3 regions of the Palleronia sp. LCG004 genome follow, and region 2 is predicted to be linked to each of the others. Evidence: riboswitches for the same ligand, from Rfam matches in the RefSeq annotation. Region 2 holds a riboswitch; each other region holds the start of a gene.
What was found. Region 2 has a riboswitch for cobalamin ahead of RVY76_RS18495 (TonB-dependent receptor plug domain-containing protein). Riboswitches for the same ligand answer to the same signal wherever they lie in the genome.
Positions count from the first base shown of each region.

Region 1 (9,886 bases), on a different replicon from region 2:
GGACGTGAAGTCGAGCGCCTCGGGGCTGTCGTAATGGATCCGCTCGCGCGCGAGATAGCCGTGCAGGTTCATCTGCCCCAGGCCGATTGCGTGGCTTTCGTCGTTGCCGCGCCTGACCGAGGGCACGCTGTCGATCGACGACATGTCGCTCACCGCCGTGAGCGCGCGCACCGCGACGCCGACCGACGCCGCGAGATCTCCGCCATCCATGGCCTTCGCGATGTTCATCGAGCCCAGATTGCACGAGATGTCCGTGCCGAGCCTGCGGTAGCCCAGATCCTCGTCGAACTCGGACGCCTCGTTCACCTGCAGGATCTCGGAGCAGAGATTCGACATGCTGATCCGGCCGGCGACCGGATTGGCGCGGTTCACCGTGTCCTCGAACATGATGTAGGGATAGCCGCTTTCGAACTGGATCTCGGCCACGATCTCGAAGAAGCGCCGTGCGCGGATCTTCTTCTTGGCGATGCGGTCGTCATCGACCATCTCGCGGTATTTCTCGGTCACCGAGATCTCCGAGAAGGCCTTGCCGTAGACACGCTCCACATCGTGGGGCGAGAAGAGGTACATCTCCTCGTCGCGCTTGGCGAGTTCGAAGGTCACGTCGGGGATCACGACGCCGAGCGACAGCGTCTTGATGCGGATCTTCTCGTCCGCGTTCTCGCGCTTGGTGTCGAGGAAGCGCAGGATGTCGGGATGGTGGGCGTTGAGATAGACCGCGCCCGCGCCCTGCCGCGCCCCGAGCTGGTTGGCGTAGGAAAAGCTGTCCTCGAGCAGCTTCATCACCGGGATTATGCCCGAGGACTGGTTCTCGATGCCCTTGATGGGGGCACCGTGCTCGCGGATGTTGGTGAGCATCAGAGCCACGCCGCCGCCGCGCTTCGAAAGCTGCAGCGACGAGTTGATCGCCCGGCCGATGCTTTCCATGTTGTCCTCGACCCGGAGCAGGAAGCATGAGATCAGCTCGCCGCGCTGCGCCTTGCCGGCATTGAGGAATGTGGGTGTCGCGGGCTGGAACCGGCCCGTCACGATCTCGTCCATCAGCCGCATGGCAAGATCCTCGTCGCCCTGGGCGAGCGCGAGCGCGACCATCACCACGCGATCTTCGAACCGCTCGAGATAGCGCTGACCGTCGCGGGTCTTGAGCGTGTAGGACGTGTAATACTTGAACGCGCCGAGGAAAGTCGGAAAGCGGAACTTGCGCGCATAGGCCGCGTCCCAGATCCGATGCAGGAACTCGCGCGGATACTGGTCGAGCACTGCGGCTTCGTAATAGCCCTCCTCCACGAGGTAGCCGAGCTTTTCGTCGAGCGAGTGGAAGAAGACCGTGTTGCGGTTCACGTGGGTCAGGAAGTAGTGCCGCGCCGCCTGGCGGTCGGCGTCGAAGCGGATATGCCCCGCCTCGTCGTAGAGGTTCAGCATCGCGTTGAGCGCGTGATAGTCGCGGGTCGCCTCGCCGCCTTTGGTCTTCAGGCCGTCGTCGAGCATTCCATACTCCAGAGTTTCTCGAGCCCGTCGCGAACGCGGGCGATGTCGGTTCGCGTGCCCGCGAGCTCGAAACGATGGAGCACGGGCACGTTGCATTTCCGCGAGATCACCTCGCCGGCCAGCGCGAAGGTCGCGCCGAAATTGCGGTTGCCTCCGGCGATCACGCCCCTGAGCAGTGCACGACGGGACGGATCGTTGAGGAACCGGATGACCTGTTTCGGAACCGCGCCGCGCCCCTCGCCATCCGCGAAGGTCGGGCAGACCAGCACGAACGGCCCTGCGGGGCACGGCTGATCCTCGCCCGCGATCGGGATGCGCCGCGCGGGCAGTCCGAGCCCTTCGACGAAGCGCGCCGTGTTGCCCGAACGCGAGGAGAAGTAGACGAGCTCCGTCATCGGGGGCGGCCAGACGGCCTCAGGCCAGGCGGCCGATCAGGTCTGGCCGGAAGCCTGCCCAATGTTCCTCTCCGGCCACGACGACCGGTGCCTGCCGGTAGCCGAGGCCGGCCACGTGGGCGAAGGCAGCCTCGTCCTCGGTCAGATCGATCACTTCGTAATCGAGACCCCGCGCGGCGAGCGCACGGGTGGTCGCGGTGCATTGCACGCAAGCCGGCTTGGAATAGACGGTAATGGTCATGGAGCAGTCCTCTCGTTCTGTCGGGCCGGAAACACGAGGGACGGCACGGCGGGCCCGAAGGATCGCCGACCGGCATGCGCGTTCCGAGGCCCTCCGCCTTCGGTTGTCGTCTCGTGCCTTGGCAGGTCTCCTGGCTCGCGGGTCGCAGCGTCGGCCGGCCTTCCCGGAGCTCGCGCTCCAGTGGTTTTTCCAGCTTTGCTCGCCGCTTACAGTTGCGGGGGCAGCGCCGGCATCACACCGGCTTCCCTTTTGGCCCGAACCGGGATTCGGGCACCAAAGCGTCCTCATATGGTGTCACACGGCACGGCGGTGTCAATATCTAGTTCGCCCTTCCATGCCGGTGTCGTGCCAATTTTTAGGTTGCCACGATGCGGGGTGCGTGGGGGGACTGGCTCAGGATTGGTGTTTGACAGGGGTCGAGGCCCGGATAGGATCAAACCCGTACATCCAGGGAGGTAACGATGTCCAAGATTTTCGCAGCCGCTTTCGTGGCGGCCTTGGCCGCGGGGCCGGCCATGGCGCAATCCCAGCTGTCGATAGCGACCGGCGGAACCGGTGGTGTCTATTATCCGATGGGTGGCGGCCTCGCCGAACTCATCAACCGGCATGTCGAGGGGGCGAGCGCCACGGCCGAGGTGACGGGCGCATCTGTCGAGAACATGGGCCTCATCGCCACGGGTGACGCTGATCTGGCGATCGCGCTCGCCGATACGGTGGAGCAGGGCTATACCGGTACCGGCCGCTTCGAGGGGCAGGAACTGCCGATGGTCCGCGCCATCGCCTCGCTCTATGCCAACATGGTGCAGATCGTGACGCCCGCCGGATCCGACATCGAATCGCTTTCCGATCTCGCCGGCAAGCGCGTCAGCGTGGGCGCGCCCGGCTCGGGGACCGAGGTCAATGCGATGACCCTGCTCGAGGCGAACGGGATGTCCTTCGACGATTTCGACGCGCAGCGCCTGAATTTCAACGAAACGGCGGATGCCATCGCGAACGGCGATATCGACGCGGGCTTCTGGAGTGTCGGCGCACCGACCTCGTCGATCCTGAACCTCGCCACCACCAACGACATCCGGATGATTCCCCTGTCGGAGGACGAGGTCGCGGCCGCCCAGGAAGCGGATCCGACCTTCACCTCGCTGACATTGCCTGCCGACATGTACGACGGTGTCGATCAGGACGTCTCCACGATCGGGGTGCCGAACGTCCTCGTGACGTCGTCCGAGATGGACGAGGAAATGGCCTACCAGATCACGAAGGCGATGTTCGACAACATCTCCGAGCTTCGCGCCGTGCATCCGGCCGCCGAGGAGACGACCGTCGAGTTCACGATGTCGGCGACGCCGGTCCCGCTCCATCCAGGTGCGATCCGCTATTTTGAGGAAACCGGAGCCGACATCCCGGACGAGCTGCGTCCGTGAGAGCGACCCTCGTGGCAGGAGGGCTGAGTGCCCTCCTGGCCATGCCGGCGGCGGGAGCCGACCTTACGGCGCGGCTGCCCGACGGGACCGAGATCGCGCGCCTGGAAATTGCCGACGGCGGGGAATGGTGCGTCCTCTGGAACCACTCCGTGCAGGGATTCGAGGTCGAGGATTGCTACGAGAATCGGGGTGGACGCATGGTTCTCGTCCGCTCGCATCAGCCCGATTTCGCGGCCGGTCTCGGACATGTGCCCGGGCGGGGACGACAGGTCTCGGACGGTGACGGTGGGTACTTGATACTCGGGATCGACGAACCCGTACCTGGTGATGCCTACGTGCTCAGACCCGGTGACATGCGCGTCGATCACCGCCTGAAGGCGGGAGAAAAGGTGGTCTCGCTTTCTTCCGCCGCGCCGCATGAGCGGGTGCGGATCGCACTGGAGCCCGCATCATGACATTGCCGCCCTCGCGCGATCCCGAGGCGAAACCGGTCAAGCCGTTCCCGGTCCTGCGGGTCATCACGGTCGTCGGGATCGCCCTGTCGCTTTTCCAGCTCTATGCGGCAGGGATCCAGCCGCTTGGGCTCTTCTACCAGCGTCCGATCCATCTGGGTTTCGTGCTGGTCCTCTGCTTTCTCATCTATCCCATTACCGGCGAGCGGCCGCGCGGCTGGATTGGTTGGTCGATCGACGGGCCGCTCGTGCTCGGGGGCGTACTGGTCGGCTATTGGGTGCCCGCCAACATCGACGCGATCGCCAACGCGATCTTTCCGCGCACACAGGACGTGGCCGTGGGCGTCATCACCACGCTTCTCGTGCTCGAGGCGTCGCGTCGCTGCATCGGTGCCGCGATCACCGTGATCGGCACGGTCTTCATCATCTATGCCTTTGCGGGCAATCGCGGCGAACTGCCGTTCCTTGCCGACTGGATGCCGGGCATCCTCAACCATCGCGGCTATACGTTGGATAGGCTGGCAAGCCAGCTGACCCTCGGGGCGGAAGGGATCTACGGCATCCCGCTGGGCGTGGCCGCGACCTTCATCTTCATCTTCGTCCTCTTCGGCGCGTTTCTCGAGGTTACGGGCGCGGGCAAGTTCTTCATCGACCTTGCCTATGCCACCACCGGGCGGCAGAGGGGCGGACCCGCCAAGGCCGCCGTGATCGCCTCGGCCGGGATGGGCTCTATATCGGGTTCGGCCATCGCCAACGTCGTGACCACGGGGGCTTTCACCATCCCGCTGATGAAGCGGCTGGGCTATCGACCGGCACAGGCGGGCGGGATCGAGGCGGCGGCCTCGACTGGCGGGCAGATCATGCCGCCCCTGATGGGGGCGGGCGCGTTCCTCATCAGCGAATTCACGCGAACCCCCTATATCGACATCGTCATGATCTCGATCTTCCCCGCGTTCCTCTATTTCGGGGCGGTATATCTTCTGGTTCATATCGCCGCGGTGAAGCAAGGGCTTGTGGGGCTGCCAGCCTCCGAGCTTCCCAAGGTGCGCGACGTGCTGCTCGAAGGCTGGCATTTCCTACTGCCCCTCATAGTGCTCATCTGGCTCCTGGTTCTCGGCTATTCGCCCATGCGCGTCGGCTACTACGCGATTCTCGCGGTCATGGCCTCGGCCGCCTTAAAAGGGATCTGGGGCTACGCGACGGGTGGTCCGACCCTCGAGGGCGGTATCGCGCTTGTCCGGACGGGCATCGCGAAGACGCTCGAGGCGCTGGAGCTCGGCGCGCGCAACGCGGTCGCCGTCTCGATCGCCTGCGCGCTTGCGGGGATCATCGTGGGGGTCGTCGGGTTGACCGGGCTCGGGCTCAAATTCTCGTCGATGATGCTGGCCTTTTCGGGCGGCAACCTGCTGCTCGCGCTTTTGCTCGTGGTGATCGCGAGCCTGATCCTCGGAATGGGGCTGCCGGTGACGGCGGCCTATATCGTGCTGATCGTCCTCATCGGCCCCGCCCTGACCGAACAGTTCGGCATCCCGCTTCTCGTCGCGCATCTCGTGGTGTTCTGGTGGAGCCAGGATTCAAACGTCACCCCGCCTGTCGCGTTGGCGGGCTTCGCCGGTGCCGCGATCGCCAATGCCCCGCCGATGGAGACGTCGGTGCAGGCGTGGAAATACGCCAAGGGCCTCTACCTCGTGCCGCTCTTCATGATCTTCAACGAGCCGATCATCGTCGGCGGACCGATCCCCCTGGTCCTCTGGAACGGTCTCATAGCGATCCTGGCGCTCACCGCCTTCGCGGCCGTCCTTGAAGGGTTCCTCCTGGCACCGGTCCCGATCTGGCAGCGGATCGTGCTTGCGGTGGCGGTGGTCTGCGTGTTCTGGCCCAGCATTGCGGTCGAGGCTGCCGGTGCGGCGGCGATCGCGGTATTCTTCTGGATGAACCACGTCGCAAGCCGAAAGTGGGCAGGGAGCATGCCGGAACAGGCAGCCGAAAGGGGGCGGTAGGAACACCCGACGCCGTAATCGTGGACTTGAGGGTGCAGCATTGCCCGCGGCCCCGACCGAAGATCCACACCCGAACGGCCTCGCGAGGCGCGGAATTCCGTTGCCTTCGCGGATGCATTTTCGTTTAAGGCGAGGCTGCATCATGTCTTGGGCGGGATCGCGGACCGGCCCTCCGTACTGGGAACGCGTCCATGGCTCTCGATCAGATCTTCGTCCTCGTCCTGCTCGTCGTCGTCTTCGTGAGCTTCGTGAAGGAGATCTTCCCGCCCGAGCTGACCGCGCTCGGGGCGTCGGCGGCGTTGCTCGCGACCGGCACGATCGAGACCGGGGATTTCCTGACCGTCTTCAGCTCCTCCGCACCGATCACCATCGCAATGATGTTCATCATTTCGGCGGCACTCGAACGCACGGGCGTTCTCGCCATTCTCGGTGCGTGGCTGAAGCAGCAGGCGCACGGATCTTTCCTGCGCGCCATGCTGCTGATGATGGGAGGCACGATGGCGGCCTCGGCCTTCATGAACAATACGCCCGTGGTGATCCTGCTGACCCCGATCATGATCTCCGTCGCCTCGTCGGTGGGCGTCGCGCCCTCGCGATTGCTGATCCCGCTCAGCTTCTCGGCCATCTTCGGGGGCACTCTGACCCTGGTCGGAACGTCGACCAACATCCTGATGAGCGGGGTCGCGCGCGATACCGGCCAGCCGCCGATCTCGATGTTCGAGATGACGTTGCCCGGCCTCGTCTTCGCGACGATCGGGGTGCTCTACATGGTCTTCGCGGGCCGCTTCCTGCTGCCAGACCGGGCCTCGCTCAGCAGTATCCTGGGGCAGGAGGGCAAGCGCCGCTTCATGGCGCGACTGCTCATCCCGAACGGGTCGGGCTATGTCGGCAAGAAGCTTTCCGAGCTGCCCTTCGATGCGTCCGAGACGCGCGTGCTTGACGTCGTTCGCGGCGAATTGTCGATGCGGCGCACGATGCACGAGCTGACACTCCGGGCGGGTGACCGTGTCGTGGTCAAGACCGGAACCGGCGAGTTGCTGAGCCTGCGGGAGGATGGACAGGTCGCCTTCCGCGATACCGATGACCGCAACCTCGAACCGGTAACCGCGGACCAGACGGTCACGATGGAGGCGAGCGTCGGTCCCAACTCGCATCTGCGCGGCCGCCCGATCCGCGACCTGAAGCTCCGCCGCAAATACGGCGTTTACCTGATGGCCGTTCACCGTGCGGACCAGAACATCTCGCTCGACCTGCCCGATCTGCGTCTGCAGTTCGCCGATACGCTGCTGCTCGAGGGCGCGCCCGAAGGGGTCCAGCGGTTGATGGAGGATGGCGGGATCATCAACCTCACCGCACCGTCGGAACGAGCCACGCGTCGCTCGAAGGCCCCGGTCGCCATCGCGACCATCCTGGGCGTCATGGTGCTCGCCGCGTTCGACGTCATGCCTATCGCCGGGCTCGCAGTCATCGGTGCCGTCATCGTCATGATGGCCCGCTGCGTCGATCCCGAAGAGGCTTTCGACGCGATCGACTGGCGCATCCTCTTCTTGATTTTCGGGATGCTGGGCCTGTCGATGGGTATGGAGCAAACCGGCGCGGCCGAGATGATCGTCTCGTCGGTGGTAGGGGCCGTCGGGGGGGTCGGGCCGATCGCCATCCTCGCGGCCGTCTATGTGCTGACGAGCATCCTGACCGAGATGGTTTCCAACAATGCCGTCGCGGTGCTGGTCGGGCCCATCGTCATCTCGCTGGCGATCCAGCTGGGTTACGATCCGCGGCCCTTCATCATGGCGGTGATGTTCGCGGCCTCGGCCAGCTTCGCGACGCCGATTGGCTACCAGACCAACACCTTCGTCTATGGTGCGGGGGGCTACAAGTTCGCCGATTTCGTGAAGGTCGGCCTGCCGCTCAACATCATCTTCGCGGTGGTCGCAGTCGTGGTCATACCGATTTTCTTCCCGTTCTGATCGACGTGGGGCTCGTCCTTCTCAGGTGAACTTCCGAAACAGCTTGGTCCGATCGAAGAATTCCTCGAGCGTCTCCATACGCTCTCGCGTCCCGTCCCAATCCGCGTTCTCGACCGCCGCGATCAGGGTCTCGACCAGCAGCAGTGTCGCGACGCTCGAATCCCAGGCCGAGGGCACGACCGAGCGCGTCGAAAGCGTGATCGTGGCGAGCCGGTGGACGGGCGATCGCCACTGATCGGTGAAGAGGACGATCCGCGCGCCCTTGTCATGGGCGATCTGAGCCAGATGCAGGGTGTTGGTCTCGTAGCGGCGCATGTCGAATATGCAGAAGACGTCGCCCTCGCCCACGTCGAGCAGGTAATGCGGCCAGGTGTTCGAGGTCGTCTGGATGTGCGTGACGGCCGGCCGGACGACCTGCATGTGGAGATAGAGATATTCGGCGAGGACATGCGTGATCCGGCCTCCGACGATGTGGATGCGTGCGTCCCGATCGGCGATCATCCGCGCCGCCGCGTCGAACCGTTCGGGATCGATATCCGACAGCGTCGTGCGGATGTTCTCGATCACCGCCTCGGTAAAGCGGTTGAGCATGTGGCCCGACGGGGCCGCGCCCGCCCAGGTGTCGTGCCGAGCAATCGGCGTCTTCATCTTGGCCTTGAGCTCCTCCCGGAGCTCTGCCTGGAATTCGGGGTAGCCGCCATAACCGAGCTTCTGGACCATCCGCGCCACTGTCGGCACCGACACGCCCGCATTCTCGGCAAGGGTGGCGAGAGGCCCGAGTCCAGAGACGGGGTAATCGTCGAGGATCGATTGCGCCAATTGACGCTCGGCCCGGGTGAGCGTGTCGAATCGCTGCTGGATCCGGTCCGCGATGGTTGGTGCTTCGTCCGACAGAATGCCTGTTCCTTGTTCGAATATTATCACCGCCTTCCACGGTGATATACAGATTTCACAATTCTGTTGACTTAGGCGCGTGTCGGCAACCAGTTTGATCCGGAGGGAGATCGAATGAGCGAGCCGCAGCGCATTGAGAACGAACCTGTCGTCGAGGTGGTAAACCCCGCGGCGCGGTCGGCCGTGGTCCTGGTCTGCGAGCATGCGTCGAACGTCGTTCCCGCCGAACTCGGGGGGCTGGGGCTCGATGCGGCTACGCTCGAAAGCCACATCGCCTGGGATCCGGGCGCGATGGCGGTGGCGCGCGGGCTGGCCGAGAAGCTCGACGCGGTACTCGTCGCAGGCCGCGTCTCGCGCCTCGTCTACGATTGCAACCGCCCGCCGGGCGCGCCGGGGGCTATCGTGGAACGGAGCGAAGATATCGCCGTTCCGGGCAATCACGACCTTGATCCTGACACCCGCGCTGCCCGAGTTGCGGGTTATTACGAGCCGTTCCGCGAGAGGCTCGCACGAGTGATCGGCGGGGTGGGGAATCCTGTGGTTGTCACCATCCACAGCTTCACGCCGATCTTCATGGGGCAACCCCGCGCGGTCGAGATCGGGATACTCCACGACGTGGATACGCGGCTCGCCGACGCCATGCTCGACGTGGCCCGGGCGCATACCGATCTCCTCGTCTGCCGCAACGCGCCCTACGGCCCCGAGGATGGCGTGACGCATACGCTGCGCGAACACGGGATCGCCCACGGCCACCCGAACGTCATGATCGAGATCCGGAACGACCTGATCGCGGGACCGGAAGCGCAGGCGCGGATGGCCGGCACGCTCGCCGCGTGGATCCAGCAGGCCCTTCGGGACATGGGCAGGTGGGGCATTCGATGCACGGGATGATGCGCGGCTATGTGCGCGGCATCGAGGCCGTCAACCACGTCATCGGGCGGATCGTCATGTGGGGGATCTTCGCGCTGATGGGCGTTCTCTTCTATTCGATCTGGTCCAAGGCCTTCTCGCTTCCTGCGCTCTGGACG
Region 1 covers NZ_CP136759.1:21,634-31,519, forward strand. The annotation lists gene nrdE (class 1b ribonucleoside-diphosphate reductase subunit alpha) at 1-1,488, opposite strand, end outside; gene nrdI (class Ib ribonucleoside-diphosphate reductase assembly flavoprotein NrdI) at 1,470-1,883, opposite strand; gene nrdH (glutaredoxin-like protein NrdH) at 1,903-2,124, opposite strand; cobalamin riboswitch at 2,227-2,417, opposite strand; gene RVY76_RS00085 (TAXI family TRAP transporter solute-binding subunit) at 2,586-3,545, shown strand; gene RVY76_RS00090 (DUF1850 domain-containing protein) at 3,542-4,000, shown strand; gene RVY76_RS00095 (TRAP transporter permease) at 3,997-5,997, shown strand; gene RVY76_RS00100 (SLC13 family permease) at 6,189-7,964, shown strand; gene RVY76_RS00105 (MurR/RpiR family transcriptional regulator) at 7,986-8,888, opposite strand; gene RVY76_RS00110 (N-formylglutamate amidohydrolase) at 8,973-9,749, shown strand; gene RVY76_RS00115 (TRAP transporter small permease subunit) at 9,737-9,886, shown strand, end outside.
Region 1: another riboswitch for cobalamin. It lies ahead of nrdH (glutaredoxin-like protein NrdH); the one in region 2 lies ahead of RVY76_RS18495 (TonB-dependent receptor plug domain-containing protein).

Region 2 (9,886 bases):
CGAGAAGGACGTCACCGAGAAGATCCGCCGCATATGCGTTGCGTCGAGCACCTCTCGCGGCGGTCCCGAGGCCACGATGCGCCCCTCGCTCATCGCAACGATCCGCGTGCAATGCCGCGCGGCGAGGCCCAGATCGTGGATCGTGACGACGAGGCCGCGCCCCTCGGCCGCGAGCGCGCGGAAGGTCGCCATGGCCGAGATCGCATGCGCCGGATCGAGTCCGGCCGCGGGTTCGTCGGCCATGAGAAGCGGCGCCTCCTGCGCGAGCGCCCGGGCGATCAGGACCCGTGCCTGTTCTCCGCCCGAAAGCCCCGTGGCCGCGCGGTGGCGATGTGCCCCCAGATCCATCCGGTCGAGCGCGGCATCCACGGCCGCGCGATCGGCCGGCCCCCCGCCCCCGTGGGGCAGGCGGCCGAGCGCCACCAGATCTTCCACCGCGACGGGCCAGGCGATCTCGCGCGATTGCGGGAGGAAGGCCGCGTGGCGTGCCCGGGCCCGCGGCTCCATCGCGGCGAGAGAGCTCTCGCCCGTCGCCGGCACGAGCCCCATCGCCGCGCGCAGGAGCGTCGTCTTGCCCGCCCCGTTCGGGCCCACGAGGCCCACGAGTTCGCCCGCGCCGACCTCGAGCGAGACACGGTCGAGGACGGATCGCCCGCCGAGCCGGACCGAGAGATCGCACAGTTTTAAGAGCGTCACGTCCGTCCCTCCGCCCGCGCGCGGAGCACGAGCCTCAGGAAAACCGGCGCGCCGATGAGCGCCGTGACGACGCCGAGCTTCAGGTCGCGCTCGGGCACGATGACGCGTACCGCGATGTCGGCGGCGAGAACCAGTGCCGCGCCGCCAAGCGCCGAGGTCGGCAGCAGCCGCGAAGGCCGCGCTCCCACCAAAGGCCGCAGGACGTGCGGCACGACGAGACCCACGAATCCCACGGACCCCGCGACCGCCGTCGCCGCGCCGACGATGGCGGCCACTCCGGCGACGAGCGCGAGCCTCAGTCGCGAGAGACGGATGCCCATCGCCTGGGCCGCATCCTCGCCGAGCGTGAGCGCGTCGAGGCCCCGGCGCATCCGCCAGAGCGGGATGGCACCTGCGATCATGAAGGGTGCTGCGAGCCAGACATGGAGGAGCGATCGGTCGGCGAGCGATCCCATCATCCAGAAGACGATCTCGTTCGCGGCAAAGGGATTGGGCGAGAGGTTGAGCACCAGCGCGCCGAGCGCCGCAGCGAGCGACGAGACGGCGATCCCCGCGAGGATGAGCGTGAGCGATCCGCCCCTGGGCCCTGCCAGCCCCACGACGAGGCCCACGCCCGCGCCCGCGAAGGCCAGCGCGACAAGCGGCAGGGCAAGCGCGAAAGCCGAGGCGATCCCGGTCTGGAGCGCCAGCACCGCACCCAATGCCGCGCTGCCCGAGACGCCGATGAGACCCGGTTCGGCCAGCGGATTGCGTAGATAGCCCTGCAACGCCGCGCCGGAGGCACCGAGCCCCGCGCCCACCAATATCCCCAGGATCGTGCGCGGCAATCGGATCTCGCGCATGACGAGGGTGAGTGGCCCCTCGCCGCCGAGGATCAGCGCCTTCAGGGAGGCGAGCGGCCCGATCCCCGCCGGGCCCACGACGAGCGAGGCGAGCGAGAGGGCCGCCACCAACGTCCCGAGCGCGAGGAGGAGCCGGGTCATCTTGGCGTGTCGTGGGCGCGTCGCAGGGCCGCCAGGTCCGCGATGGCGCGAAGGACATGCGGCGTGCCGCAGACCCTCTCGGCGCCGCGGATGCGTCCGGTGCGCCCCTCGGTATTGAAGGCGTCGAGCACGGGATGATCGAGGATCTCTTCGGCGCGCGAGGCACCGGGATAGGTCTCGGAGGTGAGGACGAGATCCGGGTCGGCCATCGCCAGCTGTTCGAGCGGCATCCGCCCGCCGGTCTCTCCGGCGGCATTGTCGAATCCCGCCGCTGCCAGGATCTCGCCCGAAAGGCCCGTCTTCCCTGCGGCATAGCCGTTCGGGGCATAGAGCGCGGCGCGGGGGGCAAGGCCTTCGGGTTCGGCGCGCAGTGTGGCGAGATCTCGCTCGAACTCTGCGACTATCGCTTGCGCTTCTGCCTCGCGGCCCAGGGCACGCCCCATCTGCCGGATCAGGCCGGGAATGTCCGACAGGCTTTCCGCATCCTCGAAGGTCTCGACCGGGATACCGAGGCGGCGCAGCATCTCGACCGTCGCAGTCCGCGAGAAGATCCCGGCGAGCACGAGGTCGGGCGCGAGCAGATAGATCTCCTCGGCCCGGCCATGGTTCTCGGGATAGGCCGCGGCCTCGTCCGTCATGGCCGACATGCGCGGATCAGAGGCGATGAAACTCACCGAGACGAGCTGGTCCTTGCCCGCCAGCATCATGGCGAGCTGGTCCGTGCAGACATTGATCGACACGACGCGGCGCGGTGGGTCGGCCATACCGCCGGTTGCGCCGTCCGGCCCTGCCTGGGCGGGCAGGGCCAGTCCGATCGCGAGAAGGGCTTCAGAAATTCGCCGCGAGGCCCGCATGGATCGTCCGTCCGCGCTGCTGATAGCCCAGCACCTCCTGATACTCCTCGTCGAAGAGGTTCTCGACCCGTGCGGTCAGCGCCACCTGTGGGGTGAGCGTATAGCGCGCCGCCACGTCGACGGTGGTGAAGCTGTCGATCTCGACCCCTTGCGCGAAATCGCCGAAGAACCGGTCGTCGAAAAGCCCATCGACATGGCGCAGGCTGCCCGAGATCACCGCACGGTCGTCCGCGAAAGCATAGCTCGCGGCGAAGCCCAGTTCGTTGCGGGGGCGGCGGATCTCGATGCTGCCATCGCCGTTCTTCGCATCGAGATAGGTATAGGCGGCGCTGAGCGACAGCGCGTCGTTCACCTGCCAGCGCGCGGCGAGTTCTACCCCTTCGCGGTCGCTCTCGCCTTCCTCGTTCTCGTAGCTCAGAAGCGTGGCCGAGACCGGCACGATTGTGATCTCGTCGCGCAGCGTCTCGTTGAAATAGGTGAGGTCCACGAGGCCGCGACCGCCCGCAAAGGCGAGTTCGACGCCCAGATCGAAGCTGCGGTTCTTCTCGGGCTCGAGATCGGGATTGCCGAGATAGCGCGTCCCGAAGAAGGTCTGGTCGTAATAAAGCTCGGTATAGGTCGGGTTGACCGCGCCGCGCCCGGCCGATCCGTGGAACCGCAGCGCCTCGGTCACCGCATAGGAGGCGGCGAGCGTATAGGTCGTCTGGTCTTCGAACGGGTCGTTGCGGTCGCGCCGGAGACCCGCCTGCACGTCGAGCGCGCCGAAATTGCCACGATACTCGATCGCGACGGAGGTGTTCGAGCGCTCGAAACCGGGTTCGGTCGAGGCGCTGTCGGTCTCGTCCTCGACGAGCAGGTTGAGCTGGTGCAACGTCGTCGCGACCGGCCGCCCGTCGAGCCCGAGGCTCAGCACGTACTCGATGGCGCGCGTGTCGGTCTCGGTGCGGTCGCCGCCCTCGACCTGCTGGTCGATATCGGTCTTCTCCCAGGCAAGGCGGTGGGTGAGGCGGCCGTCCAGCATCTCGTATTCGGCCCAAAGGCTGCGCGTGGTCTCGTCGCGGTCGATCACGTCGTCCGCATCGACCACGTAGCCGTCGGCGGTGGCCGCCGCGCCGTCGGTCGCATCGTATTCGTAGCGTCCGTCCACATGGCGCGCGATCACACCGAAGGTCAGCCCCGGAGCGACCTCGTAATCGCCTTTGATCGCGATCGCGTCGCGCCGGATCCCGTCCTCGTCGCCGCCACTGTTCGAGATGTCGTAGCCGTCGTCGTCGCGCCGCGAGACCGACAGCGCCACGCCGCCGCGATCGTCGCGCGACGAGATGTAGCCCGAGGCGTCGGTGCCGTCGCCGAACTCGACGCTGCCGCCGTAGCGCGTGCCGGTCTCGGCCGTGCGCGTTACGATATTCACGACCCCCGACGAAGCGTTCGACCCGTAGAAGACCGATTGCGGCCCGCGCAGCACCTCGATGCGGTCGACATTCTCGGTCGAAAGGCCGGAGAGGAAATATTCGCCGTCACCGCCCGCGGCCTCGATCCCGTCGATGAGCACGAGCGTGTGGTTGCCCTCGCCGCCGCGGATGCGGATCTGCGTCAGGCTTTCCGAGGTGCCGCCGACCGACAGACCCGGAAGCGCCGTCAACGCCTCCTGCACGGTCGCGATGCCCCGCCGCTCGATCTCCTCCGCAGTCACGACGCTTGCCGCGCGGGCATAGTCGCCGAAACGCAAGGGCGTGAGCCCGCCAGAGAGCAGCAGCGTGCCGAGGTCGAAGGGTGCCTCCGAGATGCCGTCGCTCGAGACCGTGGTCTGGGCCGAGAGGGGAGAGGCCAGAAGGGCCGCGCCGAGGCCGGCGGAGAGAAGGTGGAAACGCATGGGCTGCGCTTGCTCCCGTTGCAGAGCGCGTTCCGGTGGCTGTCATGCGTCTGCCGGAACGCGGGGTGGGACATGATCCGCCCGCGACCGGCCCGGCAAGGGACGTCCGCAGACGACGAGAACGTCACCACGGACGGAAAAAGCGATCTTTTCCGTAGTCGCGCGCGCCCCTCGCGGCCCGACAGGGTGATCGCTTCGGCAGGTCTCCTGGCTTGCGGGTCGTCGCTCTGCCGGGCCTTCCCACGCGGACGTTCCGCGCAGTGGCATGTTCCGGCATCGCTCGCCGCCTACAGTTGCGGGGGCAGCTGCGGATGAGGACCCTTCGATGAGGGCCCGACCCGCATTCCCTATTCACCGTGCTGTGGCACGGACCGAAGCACGCATCTGCTACCGTCGGGCCGGGACGGGGGCAAGGCCGTTCCGGCAGCCCGGAACGAAAAGGCCCGCATGGCCGTCCGAAGATCCGGACCGGCCATGCGGGCCTCGAAGGACGGGTGCGGCTGCGGAGGGAAAGATTCGCGGCCGCACCCCCCCTTTTTCCGTCACTCGGCGGTAACGATCGCCGTCACGAGCTCGTCGTTCACCCGGATCGGGCCGTCCTCGGTGGCACCGAGCGTGTATTCGAACACGCCCGTCTCCATGCCACCTTCCTCGGAATGGACCATGAGCATGAGCATGTCGCCCGAGGCCACGTCTTCCTGCAGGATGGCGAGGACGTCGTCGTTCTCGCCCATCCTGAGCGGCGCGTAGCCTACGACGGGGCCCGGAGCCATCTCGGAATCGGTGCGGTGCACCACCATCCAGCCATTGGCGGGCGCGGTCACGCTCTCGGCCGAAACGACACCGTTCGAAACCGACTGGTCGGAGGCGGTGATCGACGGCGTCATGTCCTGTGCGAGGGCGGCGGTGCCGAAAAGGGCGATGGCCGTAGCGGCGAGAGAGGTCTTCATGGGTATTCCTTTCGCGTCTGGATTGTGTCCATACCCGGAAGACACGCGCGGACCCCCGTTAAGGTTTCCCATGCAGGTGCGATTTGTCCGTGACCGGTCGGGAGATGTCCGCCCCCCTTGACGGGCGGGTGACGCGCGCCGGACACGGATAGGTCGAGCCCGTTCCGATCTCGTCCAGGCCTTCGTGCAAGATGCGCGTATTCGACATTGCCGTATGTGCCGGAACCATCGTACCCCGCGTTCGAGACAGGGGAGATCGACCATGAAGATCGCTACCGGTGCCGAGGGACGCGAAGAGGCGCTCATCGATCTGTTCGCCGCGGCCTTCACCGCATCGGAAGGGGTGGAGGAGGGCACGCTGGTCGGCGGGCTGGTCCGCGATCTGCTCACGAAGACGCCGGCATCCGATATCCATGTATTCCGCGCCGAAGAGGACGGCGACGTAATCGGTGCGGCCGTGTTCACCCGCCTGACCTATCCGGAAGACCCGCGCAATGTCGTCCTGCTCTCTCCGATGGCAGTGGCACCCGCGCATCAGCGCCGGGGCGTCGGCAAGACCCTGCTCGCCCACGCGCTGGAGGCGCTTCGCTCCGAGGGGGCGGAAGTCGCCATCACCTACGGCGATCCGGACTATTACGAGCGCGTCGGCTTCGCTCCGATTGTCGAGGATCAGGCGCGTGCGCCCCTGCCGCTCAGCCATCCTCACGGATGGGTCGGGCAATCCCTGACCGGTCGACAGATGCCGGTCCTTTGCGGGGTGCCGAGCTGCGTCGTCGCGTTGAACAGGGCCGACATCTGGTAAGCCATGCATTACCCCGGCCGCCGCCTTTTGCTGTCCACGGTTTACCGTCTTTGGCATTGACGGTAGGTCGGGTTTGAACTTCTGGGAGAGCGGCATGAAGACGGTGATCCTGATCCCGGCGCGGTATGCGTCGACGCGCTATCCCGGCAAGCCGCTGGCGGAGATCGAACTGCCCGACGGCACGCGGCGCAGCCTCATCCGGCTGAGCTGGGACGCGGCGCAGGCCGTCGAGGGTGTCTCGGATGTGCATGTCGTGACCGACGACGAGCGCATCGCCGAGCATGTCCGCGGCTTCGGCGGCGATGTCATCATGACCTCCGAGACCGCGCGCAACGGCACCGAGCGTTGCGCCGAGGCGCTCACGGCGGGCGGGATCGAGGCCGACCTGATCGTGAACCTGCAGGGCGACGCGCTGCTGACGCCGCCCTGGTTCATCGAGGACCTGATGGCGGCGATGGAGCGCGATGCCGAAGCCCAGGTCGCGACGCCCGTCCTGCGCTGCGATCGGACGAGCTACGACCATTTCCGCGAGGATCGCGCGGCGGGCCGCGTGGGCGGCACCACGGCGGTGATGGATGCGAAGGGCCACGCGCTCTATTTCTCGAAGGAAGTGATCCCCTATATCGATCCCGGCAAGCTGCCCGACCCGATCCCGGTCTTCCACCATGTGGGGGTCTATGCCTACCGCCCCGGAACGCTCGCCGCCTATACCGGCTGGGCCCCCGGCACGCTCGAGACGCTCGAAGGGCTCGAACAGCTGAGATTCCTCGAGAACGGCACGGCCGTCGCCTGCGTCGAGGTCGAGGGGCGCGGCCGCGTCTTCTGGGAGCTCAACAACCCCGAGGACCGCCCCCGCATCGAGGCCGCGCTGAGGGAGCTTTCGTGATGGACTTCATCGAGACGCGGATCGTCGAGATCGGCGACATCGCAGTGGGCGGGCGGGAGCCGTTCGCGCTCATCACCGGGCCCTGCCAGCTCGAAAGCCTCGATCACGCACGCATGATGGCCGAACGCATCGCCGAGGCCTGCGCGCCCACCGGCACGCGCTTCGTCTTCAAGGCGAGCTACGACAAGGCCAACCGCTCGTCGCTGGGATCGACGCGCGGGCTCGGCCTCGAGGAGGGGCTGGGGATCCTGTCGAAGATCCGCGCCGAATTCAGCTGCCCCACGCTCACCGACGTGCACCTGCCCGAGCATTGCGCCCCCGCGGCCGAGGCCTGCGACGTGATCCAGATCCCGGCCTTCCTCTGCCGCCAGACCGATCTCCTTCTCGCCGCCGGAGAAACGGGTGCCGCGATCAATGTGAAGAAGGGCCAGTTCCTGGCCCCCTGGGACATGGAAAACGTCGCGGCCAAGATCGCGTCCACAGGCAACGAGCGGATCCTGCTCTGCGACCGCGGCACGTCCTTCGGCTACAACACGCTGGTCAGCGATTTCCGCGGTCTGCCGGTGATGGCGCGGACGGGATACCCGGTCGTCTTCGACGCCACCCATTCGGTGCAGCAGCCGGGCGGGCAGGGCGCGACCTCCGGAGGACAGCGCGAATTCGCGCCGGTGCTGGCACGGGCGGCCTGTGCCGTCGGGGTCTCGGCGCTCTTCATCGAGACGCACGAGGATCCCGACCGCGCGCCCTCGGACGGGCCCAACATGATCCCCGTCGACCGGATGGAAGCCCTGATCGGGCACCTCAGGGCCTTCGACGATCTCGCCAAAGCCAGATAAAAATTATCCTGCCAGTGTGGCGACCGACATGGCGCGGCGCGTATAGGCCATCCGTTCCATGAAGACGAGAATGTCGGCAGCCGAGGCGCGCCTGATGTCCGGCTCGCGTCCCAGAGCCGACTGGAACGTGGCAAAGCCATGCGTCTCGTCGCGGGTGAAGGCCATGTCCCAGCCCGCAAAGCGCCGCGTGGCGTTCTGGCCCTCGTCCAGGAGGCGCAGTTTCTTGTGGCGGGTATCCTTCTCGATCGTGGCCCGCAGCGTGTCGATCGCCTGGTCCGGGCCTTCGACATATTGCGCGTAATGGTCGCCTTCGCGGTGCAGGTACCCGGTAAGACCCATCTTGCGATTGCGGTTTCTCGCCTGCAGATAGATCAGCGCGTCGTAACCCGATCCCTGGGAGACGCGGGCCGTCGATATGTAGAACCAGTATTTCACGGTGAACGGTGCTCCTCTGGAATCTCGTGTTTCAGGTCTCTCCCGGTTCTCCACCCGGGAAGCCTAAGCCTCTGTTGCAGGTCCGTTCGCAGGTCCGCCGCTTGCGGGAACGTGCGGCCCTGCGACGTCGTTGAGCTTCTGGATTGCAGGGAAGGGATCGTCAGATGAGCCTCAAGCGAATACTCGGAACGATGCTCGCCACGCGCATGGCCGGTCGCGGCCGCCGGCGCGGAGCGCTCGGGACGGCGTCGATGCTGGGCCTGGGCCGACGCAGACGGCGGCCCGGAATGGGCGTCGCGGCGCTCGGTTACATGGCTTATCGCGCCTATCAGGACCACCAGTCGCGCAATGCCGTCACTGCCCAGACGGGCAGTGCGACTGCGGGACAGCCCGACACGACGCAAGGTGCTACCGGCACCCGATCGGGCACCGAGGGTGGCCTCATGGGCATGGTTCAGGACGCGGTCGACAAGATCTCGGGCGCGATGCAGCCCGAAAGACAGGGGACGCGCGCAACATCCGGAACCGGTACGGCCGCAGTTACGGCGTCCGACGATGCCGAGATGCAGGAAGAAGCCCGTGCGGCCGAGGATCTGAGCGACCGCACCGCACTTCTGCTCATCCGTGCGATGATCACCGCCGCCTATGCCGACGGATCGCTTTCGACCGAGGAGCGCGAGCGCATCATGAGCGAGATCGCCGAAGCTGGAGGCACCGCCGAGGATCGCGCCGTGATGGAGCGCGAGATCGCCAATCCGAAACCCCTCGACGAGCTTCTCGCCGAGGTCGACAATGCGGAAACGGCCGAGGAATTCTACCTCGCTTCGCGTGCCGCCATCGACGGCGAGAGCGAGACCGATCGCCATTATCTCGCGCAGCTGCGCGAGCGTCTCGGCCTGTCGGACGAACAGGTGGCCGAAATTGAGGAGATGGCGGCGGAATAAGGGTCCGCCTCAGTCGGTCGCGTCCGGACGGGGCCCTCCGATATCGGGCGCGGTCCACCAGATCCGGCTGCCCGACATGTCGCGCAACGTCAGCGCCGCGCCCGGCACGATGTCGCGAAGGGTGTCCTCGGACCATGGCAGCGTGATCGGGACAGGCGCGAGCGCGAGCGACGCGATCGGGATCTCGCCTGACCAGAGCGTTGCCGGGACGGGGCCGTCGGGGGCCGCGACATAGATCTCGTAACCTTCCCTCTCCGCTTCGATGCGCGGTGCTTCGGGTAGAAGCGACAGCGCAGCTTGGCCAAGCCGCAGCTCTTCGGGTGGACCCCCGGCATCGCTCGCATACCAAGCCGAACCCCTCTCGATCCCGCGGATTTCGTGCGGCCAGATCAGGTCCGGCATGCCCGGCTCGCGGACGAGATGCGGACGCGCCACGAAGATCATCGGCGGCACCGTCTCGTCCGGGGGCATCGCGCCTCCCTCGTAATCGAGAAAGAGCGTGGCCTCGCGCGCGTGATCCGCGCCGGGCACCCGTTCGACATGACAGAGATAGCGTTCCGGCCGATCGCCGCCGCCCACGCTTTCGGGAATGTCGATTGTGACCTCGTCCCCGCCGCGTCCGCCCGC
Region 2 covers NZ_CP136763.1:85,706-95,591, reverse strand. The annotation lists gene RVY76_RS18510 (ABC transporter ATP-binding protein) at 1-696, opposite strand, end outside; gene RVY76_RS18505 (iron ABC transporter permease) at 693-1,679, opposite strand; gene RVY76_RS18500 (ABC transporter substrate-binding protein) at 1,676-2,533, opposite strand; gene RVY76_RS18495 (TonB-dependent receptor plug domain-containing protein) at 2,508-4,406, opposite strand; cobalamin riboswitch at 4,586-4,797, opposite strand; gene RVY76_RS18490 (hypothetical protein) at 4,949-5,356, opposite strand; gene RVY76_RS18485 (N-acetyltransferase) at 5,571-6,158, shown strand; gene RVY76_RS18480 (manno-octulosonate cytidylyltransferase) at 6,253-7,044, shown strand; gene kdsA (3-deoxy-8-phosphooctulonate synthase) at 7,044-7,880, shown strand; gene RVY76_RS18470 (BLUF domain-containing protein) at 7,884-8,315, opposite strand; gene RVY76_RS18465 (tellurite resistance TerB family protein) at 8,480-9,259, shown strand; gene RVY76_RS18460 (hypothetical protein) at 9,269-9,886, opposite strand, start outside.

Region 3 (9,886 bases), on a different replicon from region 2:
AATCCGCCGGCCGGTCGTCGAGATAGGCCCGTAATCTTTCCGCACGGAGTTCCAGAGATCTTGCCCTTTCCTCCACCCGCGCGAGATCGTCCTCGAGCAGGGCGGTGTCGAGGCGCGCGATAGGGTCGCCCGCGTCGAGACGATCGCCGGATCCTGCCTGCAACTCCGTGAGGGTGCCGCCGTCGGGATGGTGGAGATCACGCTCGAAGCCGCTGGGGGCGATCTGTCCGGACGCGCGTACCACCTCTGGTACGGTGGCGAACCCGGCCCAGGTCGCGAGCATCCCCAGAACGAGGCACATCGTCCAGATCACGCCGCGGGCGAGATGCGGATTTGTGTTTTCCTCGAGGCGGATCGATTTCGACAGGTACCGCAATTGGGAATTCGAGCGAACGGATCGCGCCAAGGACGCATTGCGCGGAGCGACGGACACGGTATCGGACGATGTCGAGGCGGGCAGGGTAAAGTGGTTCGGGACCTGTGGTGCCATGGTCATGTCAAATCATCCCTATGATCTTGTCGGGCGAGCCCACGATCGGAGGTGCCCCGCGCCTCAGCGCGACGACACGGTCGGCCCTGCGCAGGAAGTCGTTTCGATAGGTCACGAAAAGGATCGCGCGATCGCTTGCCGCCATGCGCAGACAAGCCTGAAGATCCTCGTCGAGACCGGCGATGAGAACGGTCGCGGGCATCTCGTCGATAAGAAGAATTCGCGATGGCCTGAGCATGGCGCGGGCGAGCCCGATCCGGTGCGCGAGCAGCGCGTCGTGGAAATCCGCGCGCTCCAGCGGTGCGTCGAGACCGTCCGGCCGCGCCGCGATCGCCTCCCAGGCACCCACCAGTTCGAGCGTGGCCTGCAGGTCCGCGTCCCGCGCCAGCGGCATTGTGCAGCGAAGGTTGTCGGCAAAACTACCCTCGAAAAGGTCGATTTTCTGCGGGACGTAGGCGATCTGCTGGCGCAGGTCGTCGGGCCGGAGTTGACGAAGGTCGAACCCGCCGACCCGGATCGTACCGAGCGTCGGCTGGTGCACGCCCAGCACCATCTTCAGGATGCTCGTCTTGCCCGCACCATTGGGGCCGGTAATTGCAACGGTTTCGCCCTCGCGGATCTTGAGATCGAGACCCGTGAAGAGCGGCATGGTGCCCGCTCCGTATCGCAGCGCGACGCCCGAGAATTCCAGATGTGCCTTGAGCCTTGTGCTCGACAGGGCGTTCGTATGGCTGCGTACCTCCGCCTCGGCCTCCATCAGCTTGTCGACTTGCGCGACGGCGTTGCGCATCTGTTCGACGCGGGGGACCATCCCGCACAGCGCATGGAGCGGCCCCACGCAGCGCCAGATGAGCATGAGCGACGCGATCAGCGCGCCGGTCCCCATCTGGTCCGCCCAGATCCGTTCGGCCCCGACCCAGAGCGTCGCGAGCGCCGCGAGACCGACGAGAAGGTGGCCGGACAATTCGCCGATATTCCCCAGCCTCGCGAGGCGCAGCTGCGCCGTGAGTTCGCGGCCCGAGATCTCGCGATATTTCGAGGCCCAAAGATACGACAGTCCGTCGAGGCGGATCGCATCGAGCTTCTCGAAGGTTTCGAGCGAGAATTGCTGCATGACCGACGCCTCGACCGCGGCCTCGCGGATCTGCACGCGGACGCGCCGCCAGATCAGCCAGAACGTCATGGCGAGCAAGGTGCAGGCGATGACGGGAACGAGGACGAGCGGCCCGGCGATGAGATAGAGCGCGAGCATCGCGAGAATCGCCGCCGGCAGTTCGAGAGCGGTCATCAGGACAGGCCCGCAGAACACGTCGCGGATTGACTCGAAGGTCTTGATCCTGGCGACCTGATCGGAGACCTGTGCCTGCTGAACCAGCGCGGCGGGCAGGCGCAGGAGCCGTTCGAAGATCTCGACCCCGACGAGGTAATCGAGCCGCGCGCCCAGCCACAGTACGAGCCGAGATCGCGCCACGCGCAACGCGATCTCCGCCAGGATCAGGCATCCGGCACCGATCGCCAGATGCGTCATCAGGCCCGCCACGCGCGGCTCAAGGGCTCGCTCGTAGATCAGCATGATGAGGAGCGGAACGGCGAGCGACAGGAGGTTGAGGCATCCGCCGATCACGAGGATCTGGGCGAGCTGCGGTGTGAACCTTTGCAGAACGACGCGAAACCAGCCTTTGCCCGAATGCTTGCGGCGGGCGGACGACGTCGGCAGGCGGTCCTCGTCGATGCGCTGGAACAGATACGCGGTTCCGTCCCGCGCGATCGGCGGTATTCCGGCTTTCGCCTGACTGCCCTCGAACCGCATGTCGAGTGTTGCCGAGACGATGTCGCCCGCCCAGCGGATCTCGGGGGCCGCCGGATGTTCCGCGGCGGCATCGCGGCCTGTCAGGATCAGGGCAGGGGAGAGGCGCGGGTCGAGCGTCGAAAGGCGTCCGGTGATGCGGGCACTGCGATAGCCGAGATTGGCCATGGCGTTGCAGAGTTCCAGCACGCCGAACCGCCCGCCGACGGGCAATGCGGTGGCGACCCTCCGCGCGCTTGCATAGGGATCGAGACGCAGGACGAGCGCGCAGAAGCAGAGCGCAAGCGGCTCGTCACGCGGGTCGACCTGCCAGAGCGTCGCGCGCAGGTTCTCGTAGAGCGTATGGACCGCCGTTTCCGCGACATCCGGCACGATGCGATCGGGGTCTGGCGTGAAGCCGGTCTGGAGAAGGCTCATATCCGCAACTCCCGGTATGTCGACAGGGCGAGGCTCCTCGGAGCGACGATGGGCACTTCCTCGATCCGTCCACCGGCGATCCGCAGATGACGGGTCGCAAGGTCGCGCATGTTGCGGTCGCGTGTGGTCAGCACGATCGTTGCCCGCCCCTTGAGCCGCGTGAACAACTCGTAGACGGCCGTATAGGATCGCCGGTCGAGCCCGGTATCGGCGTGATCGAAGAGGATGAGCCGCGGGCGGGGGGCCAGTTGCCGGACCAGCGTCGCGCGCTGCTTGAGGCCCGGCGGGATGGGGTCGCTGCCCGAACCGTCGAGCGGTGTGTCGAGCCCCCTCGGAAGGGCCGCGATATCCGCCTCAAGCCCCAGGAGCCGCGCGACGTAGAAAACGTCCGTCAGCGGCGACCGTCCAAACGAGGACAGGTTGTCCATGAGCGTGCCGCGATAGATGACGCCGTCGCGCTGAAGGAACGCGACCTGCGCCGCACGGATATTCTCCGGCAGGAGGTGAGGCTCGCGATCGTTGAGCAGCACCTCGCCGTTATTCGGACGGTCGAGCCCCGCGATGGCGCGGAATAACGCGCTGGGCGAATTGCCTGAGGCCGTCTCCAGGAGGCAAAGATCGCCGGGCTCGATCCTCAGGTCCGCGCAGTCCACCCGGTCGGGATCGTCGTCGTTCCCGCAGGAAAAGCCAAGCAGACGCAGCGAGCCGGTATTCGCCGGCGGCTCGGATGGCGCGGGCCGTTCCGGGACCGGAACGAAAAGGAGCGAATTCGCCCTCTGCCGCGCATTGTCGAAGTCGTGTCGGCGCACGTAGAGCGCCAGCGCCTTCTGCACCGGCTGACCGATGCGGCCCGAAAGGATGACGGAGGCGATCATTGCCCCGACGGTGATCTGCCCGGCAAGCACCATCAGCGCACCACCGACCACGATGGACAGCGTCAGCAGGGTCGAGAAGCTCGCGACGACGTCGAAACCGCGCGTCAGGTTGCGCGCGACGCCGTATGTCGTCTCGCACGAGTCCCGCTTCAGGCATTCGTAGCGGCGCAGGAACCAGTCTTCCATCGCCATGGCCTTGATCGAATGCACGGAGCGGAGCGCCTGGATCACGAAATCGAAACGTAGGCCGTCGCACTGGTCCCGATGGGCGAGCGTCTTGGCGAAGGAGCGGCCGTTCGCAAGGGCGAAACCTGCAAAGATCGCGAGCGTGACGAGCGGCACGAGGGCAAGCGGACCGGCTATGGCCGCGATAAGCACGATCGCGATCGGCGCGAGGATCAATTCGAATGCCGTAACGAGCGTCTGTCCGCTGTTGCCGTCCTTCATCGCCCGGACAGCAGACAGAAGCGCGGTGCCGTTCGCCGAGCTTCGCACGGGATCGCCGCCGCGGTTGCCTGCCAGGACCGTTCCCATCGCCAAGAGGCCCGCACGATGCGCGAAGGCGGCCCCGTTCCGCGCGATGAGCTCCGAGCGGCAGAACCGCAGCACCACATCCACGATCATCAGTGCAGCCGCACCGAGAACGAGGATCCTGAGCGTCTCGGTCGACATGTTCGGCAGGATCCGGTCGTAGACCTGCAGAACCACGACCGGCAGGACGAGCTCGAGCGCCGTGATGCAGAGCGTAGCGGCGATCAGAGTCAAAGGCTGGATGCCGATGCCCAATCGCTTGCGCAGGTGACCGTGCCTAGAACCACCCTCCCTTCGAGATACTTCCAAGACCACCGCCTCCTAGCAAGCCGAGACTTTCATCGCCGATCGCGCCGAGGCCCGATGCAAGGTCGCCCACGGGCTCTCCGAGCGAGACGGCCCCGCTGTCCCCGATGATCGTTTCGGTATCGCCCAAAAGGCTTAAGGTTCCATCACCCTCGCTTACCGCCAAGGGATCGAAGCCGATAAGATCCACGGTGTCGTCGGTCGACAGCAGGAGGTCGATCTCGCCCGTCAGGTCGTCGAGCGCATCTGCGTCGATATCGACGGATGCCTCTCCGAGCGACAGGACCGGTTCGGTGCCGCCATCCGCCTCGCTCGATGTCAGCACCGGTGCATCGAGATCGATTCCGATATCGATATCGCCCACGAGCGTTTCGACAGGGTTGAGAGTCACGTCGACATCGAGATCGCCTGCACTGACTTCGAGATCCGTATCTGATGGCGCATCGGCGGGCGGTTCCGTCTCACTTCTCAAGTCGAGGTCGATATCGCCGAGGATGGCTTCCAGCGGATCGAGCGTGCCCTCCCCTCCAATACCGCCCGCATCGAGTGTCAGATCCGTATCTGCCGGATCCTCCTCCGGCGTTGCGGTGCCGTCCGGCAGCGCGCCGAGGTCGATGCCGAGATCCACGTCGATGTCTCCGACGATGTCCTCGACCGGGTCGAGCGTGACCTCCCCTCCGATGCCGCCCACATCGAGTGTCAGGTCGGTATCTTCCGGATCCTCCTCCGGCGCTGCGGTGCCGCCCGGCAGCGCGCCGAGGTCGATGCCGAGATCCACGTCGATGTCTCCGACGACGTCCTCGACCGGATCGAGCGTGACCTCCCCTCCGATGCCGCCCACATCGAGTGTCAGGTCGGTATCTTCCGGATCCTCCTCCGGCGTTGCGGTGCCGCCCGGCAGCGCGCCGAGGTCGATGCCGAGATCCACGTCGATATCTCCGACGATGTCCTCGACCGGGTCGAGCGTGACCTCCCCTCCGATGCCGCCCACATCGAGTGTCAGGTCGGTATCTTCCGGATCCTCCTGCGGCGTTGCGGTGCCGCCCTGCAACGCGCCGGGATCGATGCCGAGATCCACGTCGATGTCTCCGACGATGTCCTCGACCGGGTCGAGCGTGACCTCCCCTCCGATGCCGCCCGCATCGACTGCCAGATCGGTATCTGCCGGATCTCCGGCGTCGGATCCCTCCGAGGTGTTTCCACCACCGGGCTGGTCGATCTCATCGTTTCCATTCACGGGCGGGGTTGTGGGGGTTCCGCCGTCCGCATCGACAAGGCCGTGATCTGTCGGATCGTCCTGTCCGCCATCATCGGGCGAAGCGGGGAGAGTAGCCTCCGTATCGTCAGACGAATCGGTGGAAACCTGTTCCGGGTCGTAAACCGCATCGCCATCGGATGGCGATGACGTGTCATCCTGGACATGGGTGGGCTCGTTTTCCGTACGGGCATGCGCCATGTCCTCGATCTCGTTGACGGGCTCGTCGGGATCGGAAGGCTGGATGTCGCTGGCGATGACGGCATCGTTCATCGTCGATCCGGGGTTTTGGGTGTCGGACCCTTCTTCGATCGATGTGTCTGCCACCGACAGGTCAGGGGTGCCGTTCAGGAGGATTTCGGACGCCGCGGCGGTAGGCGTGAGGGACAGGTCGACTTCTGTGGCCCCCAAGAAGGAGGTCGGCGTTCCGAGCCCCGGGGTTTCGATCGTCTCCACTGCCGGACCTGACCTGAGCGGACCGGATATGCCAGCCCCGTCGGATGCATCGCTCTCATAGAGACTGCCCGTCTTGATGGAATCGGTGCCGGAGCCACGCGACACGACGCCGGCAAGGGATCCGGCGAGGACGTTCTCCTTCACGGCATCGAACTCGACGCCGTCGCTCTGGACCGGGCGCTGACCGTCATCGACCTGCGAGACGAGGCTTTCGTTTGCTGTCGTGCCGCCGGCCCCGAGAGTTTCACCGATGTCCAGAAGAAGGTCTTCGGATGTGAAATGCTCCGCGTCGAGCGCAACGTGGTCTGGCGGCAGATTGGCGCGAGGATTCATGGGAATTATTCCTTAATAAATTCCCTCATGAATAGGCGCGAAACATTGACGAATGCTTGGCAGAATATTTGCGATTTTCCTAAAAACGGGCAGTTCGGGGCATCGTGCACGGCGCGGCACGTTGCCGGATTCTCGAAAAGCGCCACGCGCGGGACACGCCCGCGCGTGGCGGTACTTCAGGCTCCGTCGCCCAGGGCGCGGATATGGGCGGGCAGGCGGTCGTGGCTTCCATACATGAAATGCGCCTCCATCCGCTCGGAGTAGCGGCTGGCCTCGGTCGTCCGGCCGACTGCCTCGGCCACCTCGCGGATCAGCATCGGGTTCGCCCCGCAGCAGACCCCGAGGTAGTTGATCCCGATGTCGCGCGCCTCGCGTGCGAAGGCACCGATCTCGTAGCGGTTGCATTGCAGCGGATCGAGCGCGGTCGGAAATGTCCGGCCGTGCGGGGCCGGGCAACCGCAACCGTGGTCGGAGAGGTTGAAGAAGGTGGGCTCCTCCGCCGTCGTGCGATAGGGCACAGGCAACGCCCCGACATGGCACGAAACCGCCGCGCGAACCTCACGAAGCCAGGGCAGCATCGTTTCGGGCCCGCGGAAGCAGTTGAGGCCCACCACGTCCGCTCCGCCCTGTTCGAGGCGCTGGCACGTCTCGACGATGCCGACGCCGTCCATCATCTCGTTCGCCGCCATCGGCGCGAGGGTCAGGACCACGGGCAAACCGCTGGCTTTCGCGACTTCCAGCGCGCAGAGCGCCTCGCCCGCGTAGTAGAACGTCTCGCCCACAATGATGTCGGCTCCTTCCTCGACGGCCCAGCCGACCATCTCCTCGAACATCGCGCGCACCTCGGCTTGCTTGGCGGAGTCGGCGGGGTCCCAGATGTTCGTGTTGGAGATGTTGCCGGCCATGAGGTTTCCGGGTTTGAGATCCGCAACCTCGCGCGCGATCCGCAACGCTGCACGGTTCAGCGGCTCCAGAAGCTCCTCCTTGCCGATCACGCGCATCTTCTCGCGGTGACCGTTATAGGTGAATGCCTCGACGATGTCGGATCCCGCCCGCTGGAAGTCGAGATGGAGGTTGCGCAGCGCCTCGGGATGTTCGAGCGCGACTTCGGGCACGAATTCGCCGGCGGCGAGGTAGCCTCGGCGTTCGAGCTCGAAGAGGAACCCCTCGGCGCAGATGACGGGGCCGGCATTCAGCGCGGCAGTCAGCGTGTTGTGGGTCATGTCCTTGATCCTTCTTGGGGAAGTGATGACCATCGTTCAGAATGCCGAGCCTGACGCGACGCGCGGCATGCGCGTCGCGACGCAATGGTCCTCGGATCGGGAAAAGCTGCCGGGCCTCAGGTCCCGCCGCGGCGCGCGCGCGAACCGCCGCGACGCCGCGGTGCGAGCGCACCGAGATCGAGGGGACTGAGCGGGCGCTGCAACGAGGCGCGGAGGAGATTGCAGAAGACCGCGACCGCCGGCTCGGATCGCTCGAGATCCATCGCCGCGAGATAGGCGCAGATCGCCTCCTCCTCGTAGGGGGCACTACCGGGCAGGCTGTCGAGCCACTGCACGTAGCCCATCAGCCCTATCTCTCGGGCGCGTTCACTGCTTTCGGGCCGCATCCTCAGCCCGTTGATCGTGTCGAATATGTCCATTGCGCCCTCCGCGCGAATGGGGCGGGGGATATCGGCCACGGGCACGGTTCAGGGACGTCGTCGTCCATGCGATCGGCTCCTCGTCCGGGACTCCCCGCCCGGGTTGGTTTCGAACGGATGGCAGGTCTCCTGACTTGCGGGTCTTGGCTTTCCCGAACCTTCCCGCGCCCGGGGGCGCAGTGGTCATTTCGGGGTCGCTCGCCGCTTACAGTTGCGGGGGCAGTCGCGGAATTGGGCCGAAGCCCGCACCGCATTCCCTTTTCAGGCAGGTCCGGTTTCCCGGTCCTGCGCACCATCCGTCGTTAGTATGACGCCGCCATCCGGGTCGCGAAAGGAGAAATCGCGAACGCCGCGGCAGAATCTCAGAAGTCCCAGTCCTCGTCCTCGGTCGCGACGGACTTGCCGATCACATAGGACGAGCCGGACCCCGAGAAGAAATCGTGGTTCTCGTCGGAATTGGGCGACAGAGCCGACAGGATCGCGGGGTTCACGTCCGTCACCGTGTCGGGAAAGAGTGCCTCGTAACCGAGATTCATCAACGCCTTGTTGGCATTGTAGTGCAGGAATCGCTTCACGTCCTCGCTGAGGCCCACGCCGTCGTAGAGGCTCTCGGTGTAACGCTCCTCGATCTCGTAGAGCTCGAAAAGCAGCGAAAAGGCATAATCCTTGATCTCGGCCTGACGGGCCGCATCGACACGCTCGAGCCCGCGCTGGAACTTGTAGCCGATATAGTAGCCGTGCACCGCCTCGTCGCGGATGATGAGCCGGATGAGATCGGCCGTGTTGGTTAGCTTCGCGCGGCTCGACCAGTACATCGGCAGGTAGAAGCCGGAATAGAACAGGAAGCTTTCGAGGAAGGTCGAGGCGATCTTGGTCTTCAGCGGATCGCCGCCCGGCGCGTAATCTTCGAGGACCTTCGACGCCTTCGCCTGCAGATGCGGGTCTTCCTCGGCCCAGCGGAACGCCTGGTCGATCTCTTCGGTCGAGCAGAGCGTCGAGAAGATCGAGGAATATGACTTGGCGTGAACCGATTCCATGAATGCGATGTTGGCGAGCACCGCTTCCTCGTGCGGGGTCGTTGCGTCGCGCATGAGTGCGGGCGCGCCGACGCTCGCCTGCACCGTATCGAGCAGCGTCAGTCCGGTAAAGACGCGGATCGTCAGCGCGCGTTCGGCCTCGGTCAGCGTGGCCCAGCTCGGCACGTCGTTCGAGAGAGGCACCTTCTCGGGCAGCCAGAAATTGGCGGTCAGACGGTTCCAGACCTCGAGGTCCTTGTCGTCCTCGACGCGGTTCCAGTTGATCGCGCGGGCGGCGGGGCGGTGGGCGAAATCCTTCATGGGCTTTCCTCTGCTGTTCGGTTCCGGGCGATCAGAGCGTGCAGGACACGCAGCCCTGCACCTCGGTCCCCTCAAGCGCCATCTGGCGCAGCCGCACGTAGTAGATCGTCTTGATCCCCTTGCGCCATGCGTAGATCTGCGCCCGGTTGATGTCACGGGTCGTCGCCGTGTCGCGGAAGAAGAGGGTGAGGCTGAGCCCCTGGTCCACATGCTCAGTCGCGGCGGCATAGACGTCGATGATTGCCTTCGGCCCGATCTCGTAGGCGTCGCGGTAATATTCGAGGTTGTCGTTGTTCATGAAGGGGGCGGGATAGTAGACGCGGCCGATCTTGCCTTCCTTGCGGATCTCGATCTTGGAAGCGATCGGGTGGATCGAGGAGGTGGCGTTGTTGATGTAGCTGATCGAGCCGGTAGGCGGCACCGCCTGGAGGTTGCGG
Region 3 covers NZ_CP136759.1:11,494-21,379, forward strand. The annotation lists gene RVY76_RS00035 (HlyD family type I secretion periplasmic adaptor subunit) at 1-496, opposite strand, end outside; gene RVY76_RS00040 (peptidase domain-containing ABC transporter) at 498-2,714, opposite strand; gene RVY76_RS00045 (ABC transporter ATP-binding protein) at 2,711-4,354, opposite strand; gene RVY76_RS00050 (hypothetical protein) at 4,398-6,470, opposite strand; gene RVY76_RS00055 (homocysteine S-methyltransferase family protein) at 6,647-7,693, opposite strand; gene RVY76_RS00060 (hypothetical protein) at 7,810-8,112, opposite strand; cobalamin riboswitch at 8,214-8,424, opposite strand; gene nrdF (class 1b ribonucleoside-diphosphate reductase subunit beta) at 8,475-9,449, opposite strand; gene nrdE (class 1b ribonucleoside-diphosphate reductase subunit alpha) at 9,481-9,886, opposite strand, start outside.
Region 3: another riboswitch for cobalamin. It lies ahead of RVY76_RS00060 (hypothetical protein); the one in region 2 lies ahead of RVY76_RS18495 (TonB-dependent receptor plug domain-containing protein).